2 regions of the Micromonospora sp. NPDC050276 genome follow, and region 2 is predicted to be linked to the other one. Evidence: predicted binding sites of a transcription regulator. Region 2 holds the regulator's gene; the other holds the start of a gene.
What was found. Region 2 encodes HrcA, which represses chaperone genes, less so after heat shock. Its sites were predicted from a motif close to GGTTNGCACNCTCNNNNNGAGNGTGCNAACC; they were not measured.
Positions count from the first base shown of each region.

Region 1: a site for HrcA is predicted at 4,808-4,838, ahead of groL (chaperonin GroEL). Genes of this name have one in related genera too.

Region 1 is NZ_JBITJA010000012.1:71,167-78,815, forward strand. Features, by position in the region: gene ACIBF8_RS24430 (hypothetical protein) at 1-594, opposite strand, end outside; gene paaN (phenylacetic acid degradation protein PaaN) at 725-2,398, shown strand; gene ACIBF8_RS24440 (GNAT family N-acetyltransferase) at 2,543-3,073, opposite strand; gene ACIBF8_RS24445 (cold-shock protein) at 3,285-3,488, shown strand; gene ACIBF8_RS24450 (hypothetical protein) at 3,585-4,760, shown strand; gene groL (chaperonin GroEL) at 5,034-6,656, shown strand; gene ACIBF8_RS24460 (hypothetical protein) at 6,713-6,961, opposite strand; gene ACIBF8_RS24465 (GNAT family N-acetyltransferase) at 7,041-7,649, opposite strand, start outside.
Region 2 is NZ_JBITJA010000021.1:11,370-19,018, reverse strand. Features, by position in the region: gene ACIBF8_RS29520 (phytanoyl-CoA dioxygenase family protein) at 1-374, opposite strand, end outside; gene ACIBF8_RS29515 (hypothetical protein) at 597-1,457, opposite strand; gene ACIBF8_RS29510 (enoyl-CoA hydratase-related protein) at 1,692-2,480, opposite strand; gene hemW (radical SAM family heme chaperone HemW) at 2,500-3,723, shown strand; gene ACIBF8_RS29500 (DUF4870 domain-containing protein) at 3,791-4,417, opposite strand; gene hrcA (heat-inducible transcriptional repressor HrcA) at 4,643-5,665, shown strand; gene dnaJ (molecular chaperone DnaJ) at 5,741-6,886, shown strand; gene ACIBF8_RS29485 (16S rRNA (uracil(1498)-N(3))-methyltransferase) at 6,888-7,622, shown strand.

The sequences.
Region 1 (7,649 bases), on a different contig from region 2:
GGCGGGCGCGTCGAGCCGGTCCGCACCCACCCCGGGCACCTGGTCGCTGTCCTCGGGGAGCTGCCAGGTCCGGGCACCGAGCCGCCAGATCAGGGCGATCACGATGATCGGCGGTACGGCCAGCAGCGCCAGCCGCTGCCCGGGCGGCACACCCCCCAGCCAGGAGATCTCCCGCCGCCCCTCCAGACACCTTGGGTAGGCCGCGCACTGCCAGGCGATCAGGTCGAGGGACACCCCGACGGTGGTGAGGACGTACATCGCGGTCATCGTCGCGGCCAGCAGCCGGCACAGCGCCCGCGCGGCACGGCCGCCGCGACCGGTGACCGGCAGCATCCAGACCGCGATGTTGCTGAGCATGAACGGCAGGAGCAGGACCAGGGAGAACGTCCGGGTCGCGGTGCCGCCGGTCAGCCGGCTCCAGCGGTACGCCTCAAGCGTGACCCCGTCGCGGTCCGCGGGGGCACCGTAGCCGGGCCGCGGCCGGTAGAAGCCCGCGTTGTCGTCTCCCGCGACCCGCGCGACGATCGGTCGGTCGAGGATCGTCTCGGGCCCCTTGTCGGCGACCCCGTGCACCCGGATCTCGGTGATCCTCACCCGCAGCCCTCCCGTGGCCGGCTTTCCTGGCCGGAAGGCCCGCGGTTACCCGCTGCTGCCGTGGGCAACCCCGGTGCTGTCGGTCATTGGCGCTTCTGCACCCGAACCCGACTGCGGCATGATGGCGGGCATGACGGAGACCCCGCATCCCCTGTACGACAGGCACGCCGACACCCTCAACCGTGCGCTGACCGCGATCACGGAGCGGGGCTACTGGTCCGCCTACCCAGAATCTCCCAGCCCCCGCGTGTACGGCGAGACCGCCGCCGCCGACGGCAAGGCCGCCTTTGAGGCGTACCTCGGTGGAGACTTCCCGCTCGACCAGCCCGGCGCGGGCGCTCGGGTCGCCACCGAGACGAGCCCGTTCGGGGTGGAGCTGGCCGTGCGTTACCCGCACGCCAGCCCCGGCGAGTTGGTCAGCGCCGCCTCCGCCGCGCTGCCGGCGTGGCGCGATGCCGGCCCGCAGGCCCGGGTGGGCGTCTGCCTGGAGATCCTCGACCGGCTGCACAAGCACATCTTCGAGCTGGCCAACGCGGTGCAGTTCACCAGCGGGCAGGCGTTCGTGATGGCCTTCCAGGCCGGTGGCGCGCACGCGCTGGACCGGGCGCTGGAGGCGCTGGCTTACGCGTACGCCGAGATGACCCGGCACCCGGGCACGGCGGGCTGGGAGAAGGCCGCCGGCAAGGGCGACCCGCTGCGGATGACCAAGACGTTCCACGTGGTGCCGCGTGGGGTGGCGCTGGTGATCGGCTGCAACACCTTCCCGACCTGGAACTCGTACCCCGGGCTGTTCGCCTCGCTGGTCACCGGCAACCCGGTGATCGTCAAGCCGCACCCGCGCGCGGTGCTGCCGCTGGCCATCACCGTGAAGTACGCCCGGGAGGTCCTCGTCGAGGCCGGCTTCGACCCGAACCTGATCATGCTGGCCGCCGAGGCGCCCGGCGAGAAGCTCGCCAGCGACCTGGCCCTGCACCGCTCCGTCAAGATCGTCGACTTCACCGGCTCCACCGAATACGGCGACTGGTTGGAGACGCACGCCCGGCAGGCATCGGTCTACACCGAGAAGGCCGGCCTGAACACCGTCGTCATCGACTCCACCGACGACTTCGCCGGCATGTGCCGCAACCTCGGTTTCACGCTGACCCTCTACAGCGGGCAGATGTGCACCACCTCGCAGAACATCCTCATTCCCAGCGGGGGCATCGAGACCGACCAGGGGCACAAGAGCTTCGACCAGGTGGCCGGCGGGATCGCCGCAGCGGTCGGCAAGCTCACCGCGGACCCGGCCCGGGGCGTGGAGCTGACCGGCGCCATCGTCAACGGCGGGGTGCTGGAGCGGCTGGCCGAGGTCACCAAGGTCGGCGAGCCGGTGCTGGAGTCGCGGGCGGTGGCCCACCCGTCGTACGCCGACGCGGTGGTGCGTACCCCGACGATCGTGAAGCTGACCGCGGACGACGCGGAGACGTACGGCCGGGAGTGGTTCGGACCGATCTCGTTCGCGATCGCCACCGACTCGACGGCGCACAGCCTGGAACTGCTCCGCCGGACGGTCGGCGAGAAGGGCGCGCTCACCGCCGGGGTCTACTCGACGGACGAGGCGGTGCTGGACGCCGCCGAAGCGGCGGCGGTCGAGGTCGGGGTGCACCTGTCCTGCAACCTCACCGGTGGGGTCTTCGTCAACCAGTCGGCGGCGTTCTCCGACTTCCACGGCAGCGGGGCGAACGCGGCGGCCAACTCGGCGTTGACGGACGGGGCGTACGTGGCCAACCGGTTCCGGATCGTGCAGTCTCGGCGGCACGTCTGATCTGTGGTTGCGGTTGGGGTTACCCCGGGCAGCCCGCCGTGGGCACGCTGGTCGCCTCTTGGCGGTGATCAAGAGGTTTGCGTCAACATTGGTGCTTGTTCTGACGCAAACCTCTTGATCAACGGGGTCAGGTGGGGGTTGGGGTCAGGCTGGTCGGCGCATTTGTAGCTCGGTCAGGGCTGGGATGGTGGGGTGCGGGACCCGTACGCCGGTGTCTTTGAAGCCCAGGCGCTGGTAGGCGCGGTAGGCCCGGTCGTTGCCGACCACCACCTCCAGCAGCAGCTCCGGTCGGCCGCAGGCCCGCGACCAGGCGGCCACCTCATCGATCAGCTCGCCGAGCAGCCCGCTGCCCCGCCAGGTCGGCGTGACGTACACGGCGTAGATCACGGTCAGCCCGGGTTCGTTGGGGGCGGTCGTGCCCCCGGCGTGCCCGACCAGCCGGCCGCCCGGGTCGGCGACGAACTGCGCGTTGTGGGAGCCGGCTGAGGTGTACGCGACCCGGGCGGCGAACTCGTTGTGCGGTCGGGCTGCCGCGTCCGCCAGGGTCTCCAGGAAGGCCAACGGCGCGTCGGCGAGCATCTCCAGGCGAAGCGCCCGCATCCGAGCGGCGTCCGCCGGCCGGACCCGGCGGATCTCCGCGCGCCGTAGGGCGGGTGAGCCGGTGTCGGTGGTCATGCCCGCATGCCTACCACAGGGGATGGACGCCACGGGCAGCCCCGACGTGTGTCCGATTTGTGGCCGTGCGCGGCTGTCACTGCTCGTGTAGCGTGCGATTTCGGTCACCTGCTTCAATGGCGGTCATCGATCGCTGAGTCGGTGGTCCGAGGCGCCCGGCTGCGCCGTGCGCCGGGTCAGGCAACACCGCGCAGAGTGAGGGAAGTGCACCGTGGCACAGGGCACCGTGAAGTGGTTCAACGCCGAAAAGGGCTACGGCTTCATCGCCGTCGACGGCGGTCAGGACGTGTTCGTCCACTTCTCCGCGATCGAGATGGACGGTTACAAGGCGCTGGACGACGGTCAGCGGGTGGAGTTCGAGGTCGCCCAGGGTCAGAAGGGCCCGCAGGCGGAGCACGTACGCGTCATCGGCTGAGATTCCTGACCGGTCGGCCCCCGCGAGTCGGGGCTGCGGCAGAGCCGCGCAGCCGGGAAGATCGTGAACCGTTCCAGCCAATGCCGAGGAGCGTTCATGACTGACCAGCCGCCCCCGCCCACTCCGCCCTCCGGGCCGGGAGAGCCGGGCCCGTCCGACCCGTCCTCGCCCGCTGGCGGTTCCAGCCCTGCCGGCCCGCAGCCTGGCCCACCGCCTGGCCCGCCGCCCGGCTGGCAGCCAGGTCTGCCTCCGGCTGGCCCGCCGCCGGGCTGGGATCCCGCGCAGGGCACCTGGGGTGCGACCCCGCCGTCGCAGGGGTGGGTGTTCCCGCCCACCGGTGGCTACCCGCCGGGAGCGGGACCCTATGGCGGGCAGCCGTGGTATCCGGGGGCGCCGGTCGGCTGGTACCCGTCGGGTTACGGCTACGACCCGAACGACCCCCTGGTCACGCCGCCGGGCGCCGGTCTCGGTGGCTGGTTCAACCGGTGCGCGGGAGCGCTGCGCCGCGGGTGGCGGCAATTGGTACCCATCATGCTGCTCACCCAGGTGCTGCCCGCGGCGGTGCTCTCGGTGATCTCCCTCGGCGTCGACCCGTCGGCCAACTGGGCTGCCCAGGCCGAGTCGAATCCGACCGCCGCGCTGCCGGACAACTTCGCCGCCGAGTTGCTGAGTCTCCTGGTGGTGTTGGTCGGTGGCAGCCTGTTGGTCGGTTTGGTGCAGGCCGTCGGGTGGGCCGCTGGCACCTGGGTGATCTCCCAACAGGCCGCCGGTCAGCCAGCCAGCCTGGAGTCGGCGCTGCGCTACGGCCTGCGTCGGGCGCTCGGGCTGTGGGGCTGGACCCTGCTGATCAGCGTGCTCATCGGCGTCGGGTTCTGCTTCTGCGTGCTGCCCGGCATCTACCTGGCCTTCGCGCTGAGCATGGCCGGCCCGGTCTACCTCTTCGAACGCCACAACCCGATCGGTCGATCGTTCCGGATGTTCCACGACCGGCTCGGCCTGCTGCTCGGTCGAGTGGCCCTGGTGGCCCTCGCGGTGATCGTCGGCACCCTGATCCCCGCTGGTCTGGAGGGAGTGGGTACCTCCGCGCTCGGTACGGATCCGCTGGCGTCGCCGGGCACCGCCGTCGGGGCGGTGGTGGTGATCGGGATCACCGCCGTGCTGGCGCTGCCCGCCCATCTCGCCCAGATGATCGGTCTGCTGGTGACGTACACCGAGCAGCGGGCCCATGAGGCACCGGTGAACAGCGCTGGACTGGCTGCGGAACTCGGCTGAGCGGCAGCATCGTGCTTGCACTCGGCAGGGGAGAGTGCTAAACAAGTCATTGGCACTCGCATACCGTGAGTGCCAATGGTCGGGACGGTGGGGCCAGGTTGCATCGGCGTGGAGACGCCGGGGCGGCACATGGCCGGTCGTCGCGGGCTATCCGGCCCGGCCGAAGGACGTCGTCGTCGCCAGGTGGCGACGTCCCAAGGTGCGTACACCAGGCGGCCCATCCGGGGGCACACATCTCGGGTGGCCCGTGAGTGTCCAGGAGGACAACGCCGTATGGCCAAGATGATCGCGTTCGACGAAGAGGCGCGCCGCGGCCTCGAGCGGGGCATGAACCAGCTCGCCGACGCCGTAAAGGTGACCCTCGGCCCCAAGGGCCGCAACGTCGTGCTCGAGAAGAAGTGGGGTGCCCCCACCATCACCAACGATGGTGTGAGCATCGCCAAGGAGATCGAGCTCGAGGACCCGTACGAGAAGATCGGCGCTGAGCTGGTCAAGGAGGTCGCCAAGAAGACCGACGACGTTGCCGGTGACGGCACGACGACGGCGACCGTCCTGGCCCAGGCCCTGGTTCGCGAGGGCCTGCGCAACGTGGCCGCTGGCGCCAACCCGATGGCCCTGAAGCGGGGCATCGAGGCTGCGGTCGCGAGCGTCTCGGAGGAGCTGTCCAAGCTCGCCAAGGACGTCGAGACCAAGGAGCAGATCGCCTCCACCGCCTCCATCTCCGCTGGCGACAGCACCGTCGGCGAGATCATCGCCGAGGCGATGGACAAGGTCGGCAAGGAAGGCGTCATCACCGTCGAGGAGAGCAACACCTTCGGGCTGGAGCTGGAGCTCACCGAGGGTATGCGCTTCGACAAGGGCTACATCTCGGCCTACTTCATGACCGACCCGGAGCGTATGGAGGCCGTCTTCGACGACCCGTACATCCTGATCGCCAACAGCAAGATCTCGTCGGTGAAGGACCTGCTCCCGATCCTGGAGAAGGTCATGCAGTCGGGCAAGCCGCTGCTGATCATCGCCGAGGACCTGGAGGGCGAGGCCCTGGCCACCCTGGTGGTCAACAAGGTCCGTGGCACCTTCAAGTCGGTCGCCGTCAAGGCGCCGGGCTTCGGTGACCGCCGCAAGGCCATGCTGACCGACATCGCCATCCTCGCCGGTGGCCAGGTCATCAGCGAGGAGGTCGGCCTCAAGCTCGACGCCGCCAGCCTCGACATGCTGGGCCGCGCCCGCAAGGTCGTGGTGACCAAGGACGAGACCACCATCGTCGACGGTGCCGGTGACGCCGAGCAGATCCAGGGCCGGGTCAACCAGATCCGGGCCGAGATCGACAAGAGCGACTCCGACTACGACCGGGAGAAGCTGCAGGAGCGGCTGGCCAAGCTGGCCGGCGGCGTTGCGGTGATCAAGGTCGGCGCGGCCACCGAGGTCGAGCTCAAGGAGCGCAAGCACCGCATCGAGGACGCCGTTCGCAACGCGAAGGCCGCCGTCGAGGAGGGCATCGTCCCGGGTGGTGGCGTCGCGCTGGTGCAGGCCGGCAAGACCGCCTTCGACAAGCTCGACCTGGTCGGCGACGAGGCGACCGGTGCGAACATCGTCAAGGTCGCGCTGGACGCCCCGCTGCGGCAGATCGCCGTCAACGCCGGCCTTGAGGGCGGCGTCGTGGTGGAGAAGGTCCGTAACCTCGAAGCGGGTCACGGTCTCAACGCCGCCAACGGCGAGTACGTCGACCTGCTGGCCGCGGGCATCATCGACCCGGCCAAGGTGACGCGTTCGGCGCTGCAGAACGCCGCTTCCATCGCGGCGCTCTTCCTCACCACCGAGGCCGTTGTCGCGGACAAGCCGGAGAAGACCCCGGCTGCCCCGGCTGGCCCGGGTGGCGGGGACATGGACTTCTGAGTCCAGTTCCGACACCGAACGGGGCGGGCCGCTGACGCGGTCCGCCCCGTTCGTCGTCAGGTGGGTAGGGGACGCTGGTTGCGCCGTTTCTGTGCCCGGTTGTACGGCGGAGGCAGGTGGATCGGCGCGTCCACCATCTCCTGCGGCTCCTCGACCGGCGATGGCTCACCGTCGGTGGTCATCTCGGCCAGTTGCTCGGCATCGCCGTAGTCGAGCCGGTCGAACGGCAGTTGGCCGGGGAGTTCACCGATCGGTTTCCAGGTGATCGGCGGGCCGTCCTCGGTCTGGTTGTCATCCGTGGTCATGGCTGCCTCCTCTACCGAAACGGTAGGGGGCGTCGATGGCCCGATGCGGGCGAATGGATCCATGTCCCGTTTGACGTGTTTATTCCGTCAACGTCCGTCGGTACAGGAAGAAGACCCGCTCGATCCAGGCGCCCGCGCTGCCCGAGTAGAACGGCACCGGCCCCACCCAGCCGATCTGTGCCCGGTCCAGCCCTGCCGCCCGCTGGTCGCGTAGGCAGCGCCGCAGCAGCACCCCGCCGATGCCCGACCCCTCGGCGGCCGGTGCGGTGCCCATCGGCCCGAACCAGCTCGGCCGCGACGACCCGTACGCGGCGAAGCCGAGCACCTCGCCGTCCCGCTCCGCCAGGTGGCAACCGGCGTCGGCCCGCCCGACCGACCCGGCCAACTCGCCGTCCCAGGTGCCGCCGAAGGTGGACCGGGCGAACGCCGTCAGCGCCGGCAGATCCGCCGGCTCCGCCCGGCGTACGGTGACACCCTGATCGGCCAGCCGCCGCTCCGTCGCTTCGGTGGACCGCAGTGCCGGCGACCCGTCGTACGACAGGTCGGCGGTCATGTTCCAGGCGGTCCGGTCCTGCTGGTAACCGAGCGCGAGGGCGGCGCAGACCGCCGGCGTGTAGCGGACGTCGATGCCCGGCCACGCGTAGTACGGCGGGTTCCCGGCCAGCAGCACCTCGGTCACGCCGCGCTC
Region 2 (7,649 bases):
TACCCGTCCTGGTGCCAGCCCCAGTAGGGCTTCTCCGGCTCGAGCGCCGGCGGCGTGACGTCCAGGTGGTTGTGGTGGGTGTAGATGTTCCAGCCGGCCAGCCCCCACATGTACGGGAAGGCGATCGGGTGGGTCAGCAGCTCACCGAAGAGCTCGTCGCGCTCCAGGAAGCCCAGCAGGTGCAGGGTGCCGTCCTTCTTGGTGGTGCCCTTCGCCTGCTCCTCCGCGTAGACGCGGTCGACCGCCGCCTCCAGCGCCGCCCGGTGGTCCTCCGTCAGGACGTTGCGCAGCAGGAGGAAACCCTGCTCGTGGAACTCCTTGCGGTCAGTGTCGCTGATCGGTTCGTAACCGGTCCGGTCGCCGTAATCGAACACCGCGTCGTACCCCTCCCCATGAGGTGAAACCTTTTCTGGCACAGGCCGCCGATCGTAACGCGATGGCCCAGGCATCGGGGAGGGTGTGTTGACGGATTGGGCGGCAGTGGGACCCCACGCAGCGGGGAAACAGCACAGAGTGAGATTTAGGCGATCAATGGAGCGCTCTAATGGGATTTGTCCGATTGTGCGGTGACCGCCGGTTAAGAGATCGGGGTCCGCTCAACCCTCGTTGAACACCTCGGCCACCACCTGGCCGACGGGGCCCTGCTGTCCGTCGACCCGACCCCAGGAGCCGGCCCGGGCGGTCCACTCCAGGTCGCCGAAGCGGACCCGCTTCACCCCGTGGTCCTGGGCGTGCGACACCAGCCAGTGCGCGTACCGCCAGCCGTCGCGCTGGTCGCCCGGGGTCACCGCCAACCCGGTCGGGTCCGTCGGGTCGGTGCCCTTCAACCCCCAGTCCAGCACCAGGTTGCGGGTCAGCTGCGCGGCCGCCGCCGCGCCGTGCATCGCCGGGGTACGCCCCACCGTGCAGGTGACCGCTCCGCTGGCGTCGCCGAGCAGGGCTCGGCTGAGCACCTCGGAGTCGTCGGCCCACTTCTGGTACGCCTCGGGGAAGGCCGAGCGCTGCACCCGCTGGGCGGCGTCGGTGACCCGCATCTCCTCCCAGCCGCGCACCTTCTTGAGGGCCGCGTAGAACCGGTTGGCCGCGTAGCGCGGATCGCGGATCTGGGCGGGGGTGCCCCAGCCCTGGCTCGGTCGCTGCTGGAACAGGCCGACCGAGTCGCGGTCGCCGTCGGCGAGGTTACGCAGCCCGGACTCCTGGTAGGCGGTGGCGAGCGCGACCACGACGGCCCGCTCGGGCATTCCGCGCTTCGTGCCGATCGCCGCGATGGTCGCCGCGTTGGCCATCTGGTCGGCGTCCAGCGCGACCCGGCCATCGGCCTGCACCGTGCACTTCCGGGCCACCAGGGGCAGCTGGAGGTTGTCGCCGACCTGCCGTACGACGAGCCAGATTGCGATCACGGCGACGAGGATGAGCACCACTCCACCCGCCACGGTTGCCCGAGTTCGCACCCACACCCCCAGATCGACAGTCAGCCAAGAGTACGTCCCCGAACGTGCACTCCGTGTCGTCCGAGCGGTTCCGGCCCCATCGTGGCTGGCTCGGCCGGTTCGAGGTCGGCTCCGCTGTCGCGTACCGGTCGGCGACCTTCCCGCTCTGGGCGCGATCTCACCTGCCCGTTCCTGTCACCCGCCCCGGAGGTCTGTCGCGCGCGTCACCGGGTAGCGCGTCACCGGGTAGGCGGAAACGCCTCAGCCGTCGAGAGCGGGCACCCAGCGCGCCGGTCGACGTTCGCGGAACGCGGTGACCCCCTCGCGTCCCTCGTCGGAGAGGAAGTAGCCGGTCGAGACGGCGGACAGCCGGGCCAGGTCGGCGCGCAATTCGGCGGTACCCGGACGGCGCAGCAACTCCTTCGCGCCGGCCAGCGCCCCGGGCGCGCCGCGCACCAGCGAGTCGCAGTAACCCCGTACCGCGTCGTCCAACCCGTCCGCCGGGACCGAGGCCGTGACCAGCCCGATGTCGGCGGCCCGGCGACCGTCGAAGGTGTCCCCGGTCAGGTACAGCTCCGCGGCGGCGCGGGGGTGCAGCCGCGGCAGCACGGTCGCCGAGATCACCGCCGGAATCACCCCGATGCGTACCTCGGTGAACGCGAACGTCGCCTCATCGGCGCAGACCGCCAGGTCGGCGGCGGCGATCAGGCCCAGCCCGCCGGCCCGCGCCGGCCCGCCGACCCGGGCCAACACCGGCTTCGGGCACTCCCAGAGCGCCGCGAGCACGTCGCCCAGCATGCCGGCCGGCACCGTGCCGCTGGCGTACGCCGCGGCGGTCTCCTTCAGGTCCGCGCCCGAGCAGAAGACCGGGCCGGTGTGGTCGAGCACGATCACTCGGACCACCTCGTCGGCGACCGCGTCCGCCAGCCCGGCCAGCAGTTGGGTCATCAGGCCGGTGGAGAGCGCGTTGCGGTTGTGCGGGCTGTCCAGGGTGAGGGTGGTCACCCCACGGGCCGTGGCGACCCGCACGAGGACGTCGGGAGAGGTCATGCCGGGCACACTAGTGGCCATGCCCGGCGTCCTTCCAGATGGTGAGACCGTCCCCGTCGACGGATCGTTGCCCGCCACCGCCACCGCGGCGGTCGGCGCGCGCGGCTTCGGCGTGTACGTGCACGTGCCGTTCTGCGCCAGCCGCTGCGGCTACTGCGACTTCAACACCTACACGGCAGCCGAGCTGGGCGGCGGTGCCAGCCGGGAGGGGTACGCCGACACCGTCCTGGCCGAGCTGGCGCTCGCCGCCCGGGTGCTCGGCGACAACCCGCCGCCCCGGGTCGATACCGTCTTCGTCGGCGGCGGCACTCCCACCCTGCTCCCCGCCGACGACCTGGCCCGCATCCTCGACGCCATCGACCGCACCTGGGGGCTGGCCGCCGACGCCGAGGTGACCACCGAGGCCAACCCTGAGTCGGTCACCCCGGAATCGTTGAAGCTGCTGCGGACCGCCGGCTACACCCGGATCTCGCTCGGCATGCAGTCCGCGTCCCCGGGAGTGCTGGCGATCCTGGACCGCAAACACAGCGCCGGCCGGGCCACCGCCGCCGCCCTGGAGGCGCGCGACGCCGGGTTCGAGCACGTCAACCTGGACCTGATCTACGGCACTCCGGGGGAGCGGGCCGAGGACTTCGCCGGCTCGCTGGAGCAGGTCGTGGCCGCCGGGGTGGATCACGTCAGCGCGTACGCCCTGATCGTCGAGGACGGCACCCGGCTCGCCGCGCGAATGCGACGCGGCGAGCTGGCGTACCCCAGTGACGACGTGGCCGCCGACCGCTACCTGGCCGCGGAGGCCGCGCTCGACGCGGCCGGCCTCTCCTGGTACGAGGTTTCCAACTGGGCCAGCACCGAGCAGGCCCGCTGCCGGCACAACCTGCTCTACTGGACCGGCGCGGACTGGTGGGGGCTGGGGCCGGGGGCGCACAGCCACGTCGGCGGGGTGCGCTGGTGGAACGTCAAACACCCCACGGCGTACGCCCAGCGGTTGGCCGCCGGCGCGTCGCCCGGACTGGCCCGCGAGGTGCTCACCGTCGACGAGGCGCACATGGAGGACGTGATGCTCCGGCTGCGGCTGGCCAGCGGCCTGCCGCTGGCGGTGCTCGACGCCACCGGCCGGGCCGGCGCCGAGCGGGCGCTGGCCGACGGTCTGCTGGCTGCCGACGAGTACGCGGCCGGTCGGGCCGTGCTCACCCTGCGCGGCCGGCTGCTCGCCGACGCGGTGGTGCGCGACCTGCTGCCCTGAGCAGGACCGCTGCCCCCGGGCGAGGGCAGCGGTGCTCCGGACCGGCCGGGAGAGCGGCCGGCCCGGGTCACTTGATGAAGTTCGCCGTCATCGGATAGCGGTACGGGGTGCCCTCGTTGGCCTTCATGCCGGCGATGATCCCGAACAGGATCTGGATCACCACGACGGCGATGCTGGGCAGGAAGAGCAGGCACCAGCTCACGAAGAGCAGCACGAACGCGATGATCGACCAGAGGATCTGGAAGTTCAGGGCGGCCAGGGCGTGCGCCCGGACGGTCGGCGACTGCTGGCCGCGGGCCAGGTAGGCGATGAGCGGGGCGACGAAGCCCAGCGGACCGAAGCTGACCAGCGCGCCGACGGCGCCGCCGAAGTGCGCGACCAGCGCCCAGGTCTTGTCCTCGTTGTTGGCGTAGCCGCCGCCGGGGCCGCCGTACGCCCCACCGGTCGGGTAGCCGCCGGCCGGGGGATAGCCCCCGGGCGGGGGATAGCCGCCTGCCGGAGGGTAGCCGCCTGACGGCGGTTGGTCACCGGTGGGCGGCGGATAGCCACCGGGCGGGGGATAGCCGGCCGGGCCGGGTGCCCCGGACAGTGGTGCGGTGGGCGGCTCGGCCGACGGGGATGGGCCCGGCGAGGTCGGCTCCGGCGGGTAGTTGCCGGGGTCACCCGAGCCGGGAGGGCGAGGAGGTTCAGTCATGGATGTCACGGTAGGGGCCGGTGGCAACGCCGCACCAGAGCGATACCGCCCGGCGATGCGGGCCGATCGGCCCAGCGGGGTGGCGCGGGCCGCACCGACGGGTGGCCGTTGATCATCGCGTCGGCGGGCCCGCCGACGTAGACTGGCACTCGTTACAGTCGAGTGCCAGGACGGTCTGGTCGGCCTACGGTGCCGGCGGCCGACGTGCGACAGGAGGTGCGGAGGATGGGTCTCGACGACCGGAAACTCGCCGTGCTCCGCGCCATCGTCGAGGACTACGTCTCCACCCAGGAGCCGGTCGGCAGCAAGGCGCTGGTCGAGCGGCACCAGCTCGGGGTCTCCCCGGCCACGGTCCGCAACGACATGGCCGTGCTGGAGGAGGAAGGCTACATCCGGCAGCCGCACACCAGCGCCGGCCGGGTGCCCACCGATCGCGGCTACCGCCTCTTCGTCGACCGGTTGTCCCGGGTCAAGCCGCTCAGCCCGGCCGAGCGCCGCGCCATCGAGCGCTTCCTGGTCGGCGCGGTCGACCTCGACGACGTGGTGCACCGCACGGTCCGGCTGCTCGCGCAGCTGACCCGGCAGGTCGCGGTCGTGCAGTACCCGAGCCTGGCCCGCTCCTCGGTGCGTCACCTGGAGCTGGTGCCGATCTCCACCACCCGGCTGATGCTCGTTATGATCGCCGACACCGGGCGGGTGGAGCAGCGGCTCGTGGAGCTGCCCGGGCCGGTGTCCGCCGACAACGTCACCGACCTGCGCCGACTGATCAACGAGAAGCTCGCCAACGCCCGATTGTCCGAGACGCCACCGCTGGTGCAGGCGCTGGTCGAGGAGGCGCCGCCCGAGCTGCGTCCGACCATGACCACGCTCGCCACCGTCCTGCTGGAGACGCTTGTCGAGCGGCACGAGGAGCGAATCGCCCTCGCCGGCACCGCGAACCTCACCCGGGGCGGCCTGCTCGACTTCCAAGGCTCGCTACGGCCGATCCTCGAGGCGCTGGAGGAGGAGGTCGTGCTGCTCAAGCTCATCGGTGAGACCGAGCCGAGCACGACCCGGGTGCTGATCGGCGACGAGAACGAGTTCGACAACCTGCGCGCCGCCTCGGTGGTCAGCACCGGCTACGGCCCGGGCGCCACCATCGTGGGCGGCCTGGGGGTGCTGGGGCCGACCCGGATGGACTACCCCGGCAACATCGCCACGGTGCGCGCCGTGGCACGCTACGTGGGCGAGTTGCTGGCCCAGAACTGATTGGTCAGGGCCGATGCGGCCGGCTGCGGCCGCCGACCGGCGCAACGCGAGACGAACATGAGGACACGGAACGCAGTGGCCAGGGACTACTACGGCATTCTCGGTGTGAGCCGGGAAGCCTCCGATGACGAGATCAAGCGCGCCTACCGCAAGCTGGCGCGCCAGTTCCACCCGGACGTCAATCCGGACCCGGAGGCTCAGGAGAAGTTCAAGGACATCAACGCCGCGTACGAGGTCCTCTCGGACGACCGGAAGCGGCAGATCGTCGACCTGGGTGGCGACCCGCTCGCCCCGGGTGGCGGTGGCGCCGGCGGGCCGGGGGGTCCCGGCGGGGCCGGGCCGTTCGTCGGCTTCCAGGACATCATGGACGCGTTCTTCGGCGGAGCGGGCGGTGGCGCCCGTGGCCCACGTCCGCGTACCCGGCCGGGCGCCGACGCGATCCTGCGTCTCGAGCTCGACCTGCACGAGACGGCGTTCGGCGTCGAGGCGCCGATCACGGTCGACACTGCGGTGCTCTGCACCACCTGCTCCGGTGCCGGCACGGCCGCCGGCACGCACCTGGCCACCTGCGAGGCGTGCGGCGGTCGGGGCGAGGTGCAGTCGGTGCAGCGCACCTTCCTCGGCCAGGTGGTCTCCGCCCGGCCGTGCACGGTGTGCCAGGGCTACGGCACCACCATCCCGCACCCCTGCCCCACCTGCGCCGGCGACGGCCGGGTGCGTACCCGCCGCTCGCTGACCGTCAAGATCCCAGCCGGCGTCGAGGACGGCATGCGGATCCGGCTGGCCCAGCAGGGTGAGGTCGGCCCGGGTGGCGGCACCGCCGGCGACCTCTACGTGGAGATCCACGAGCGCCCGCACGACGTGTACTCCCGCAAGGGCGACGACCTGCACTGCCGGGTCACCGTGCCGATGACGGCGGCGGCGCTGGGCACCCGCCTCACCATCAAGACGCTGGACAGCGAGGAGACGGTCGACGTCAAGGCCGGCACCCAGCCGGCCAGCACGCTGCGGCTGCGCGCCCGGGGTGTGCCGCACCTGCGCGGCACCGGCCGTGGCGACCTCTACGTGCACCTGGACGTGCGCACGCCGACCAAGCTCGACCCGGACCAGGAGAAGATGCTGCGCGACTTCGCCAAGACCCGCGGTGAGGAGGTCGCCGAGCTGTCCAAGCAGGGCGGCTTCTTCTCCCGGATGCGCGACGCGTTCAACGGGCACGCCTGAGGTGTCCGCGCCGCTGTTCCTGGTCGAGGCGCTGCCCACCGGCGACGCGCTGACCCTGGACGGCCCGGAGGGGCACCACGCCGCCACCGTGCAGCGGTTGCGCGTCGGCGAGGAGCTGCTGCTCGCCGACGGCCGGGGCGGCACGGCCGCCGCCGTGGTCACCGCCGTCGGCCGGGGCAGCCTGGAGGTCAGCATCACCTCCCGGGGGTACGCGGACGCGCCCGTACCCCGGATCGTCACCGTGCAGGGCATCGCCAAGGGTGATCGGGGCGAGTTGGCCGTGCAGGCGATGACCGAGGTCGGGGTGGACGAGATCGTGCCCTGGGCGGCATCGCGTTCGGTGACCCAGTGGCGCGGCGACCGGGGCGTACGGGCCCGGGAGAAGTGGGTGGCCACCGCCCGGGAGGCGGCCAAGCAGGCCCGCCGGCCGTGGCTGCCGGTGGTGGCCGGCGCGCCGGACGAGTCCACCGCCACGGTGGCCCGCCGGATCGCCGGTGCCGCCGCCGCCTTCGTGCTGCACGAGGAGGCGCAGGAGCGGCTGACCACCGCCGAGCTGCCGTCCGTTGGGGAGATCGTCCTGGTGGTCGGCCCGGAGGGTGGCATCGCCCCGGCCGAGCTGACCGCCTTCCAGGAGGCCGGTGGTCGACCCGTACGCCTCGGGCCGGCCGTGCTGCGCACCTCCACCGCCGGGGTGGCGGCCCTCGCGGTGCTCGCCACCCGACTGGGCCGCTGGTAGCGCGGCAACGCGCATCCTCAGCGAGAT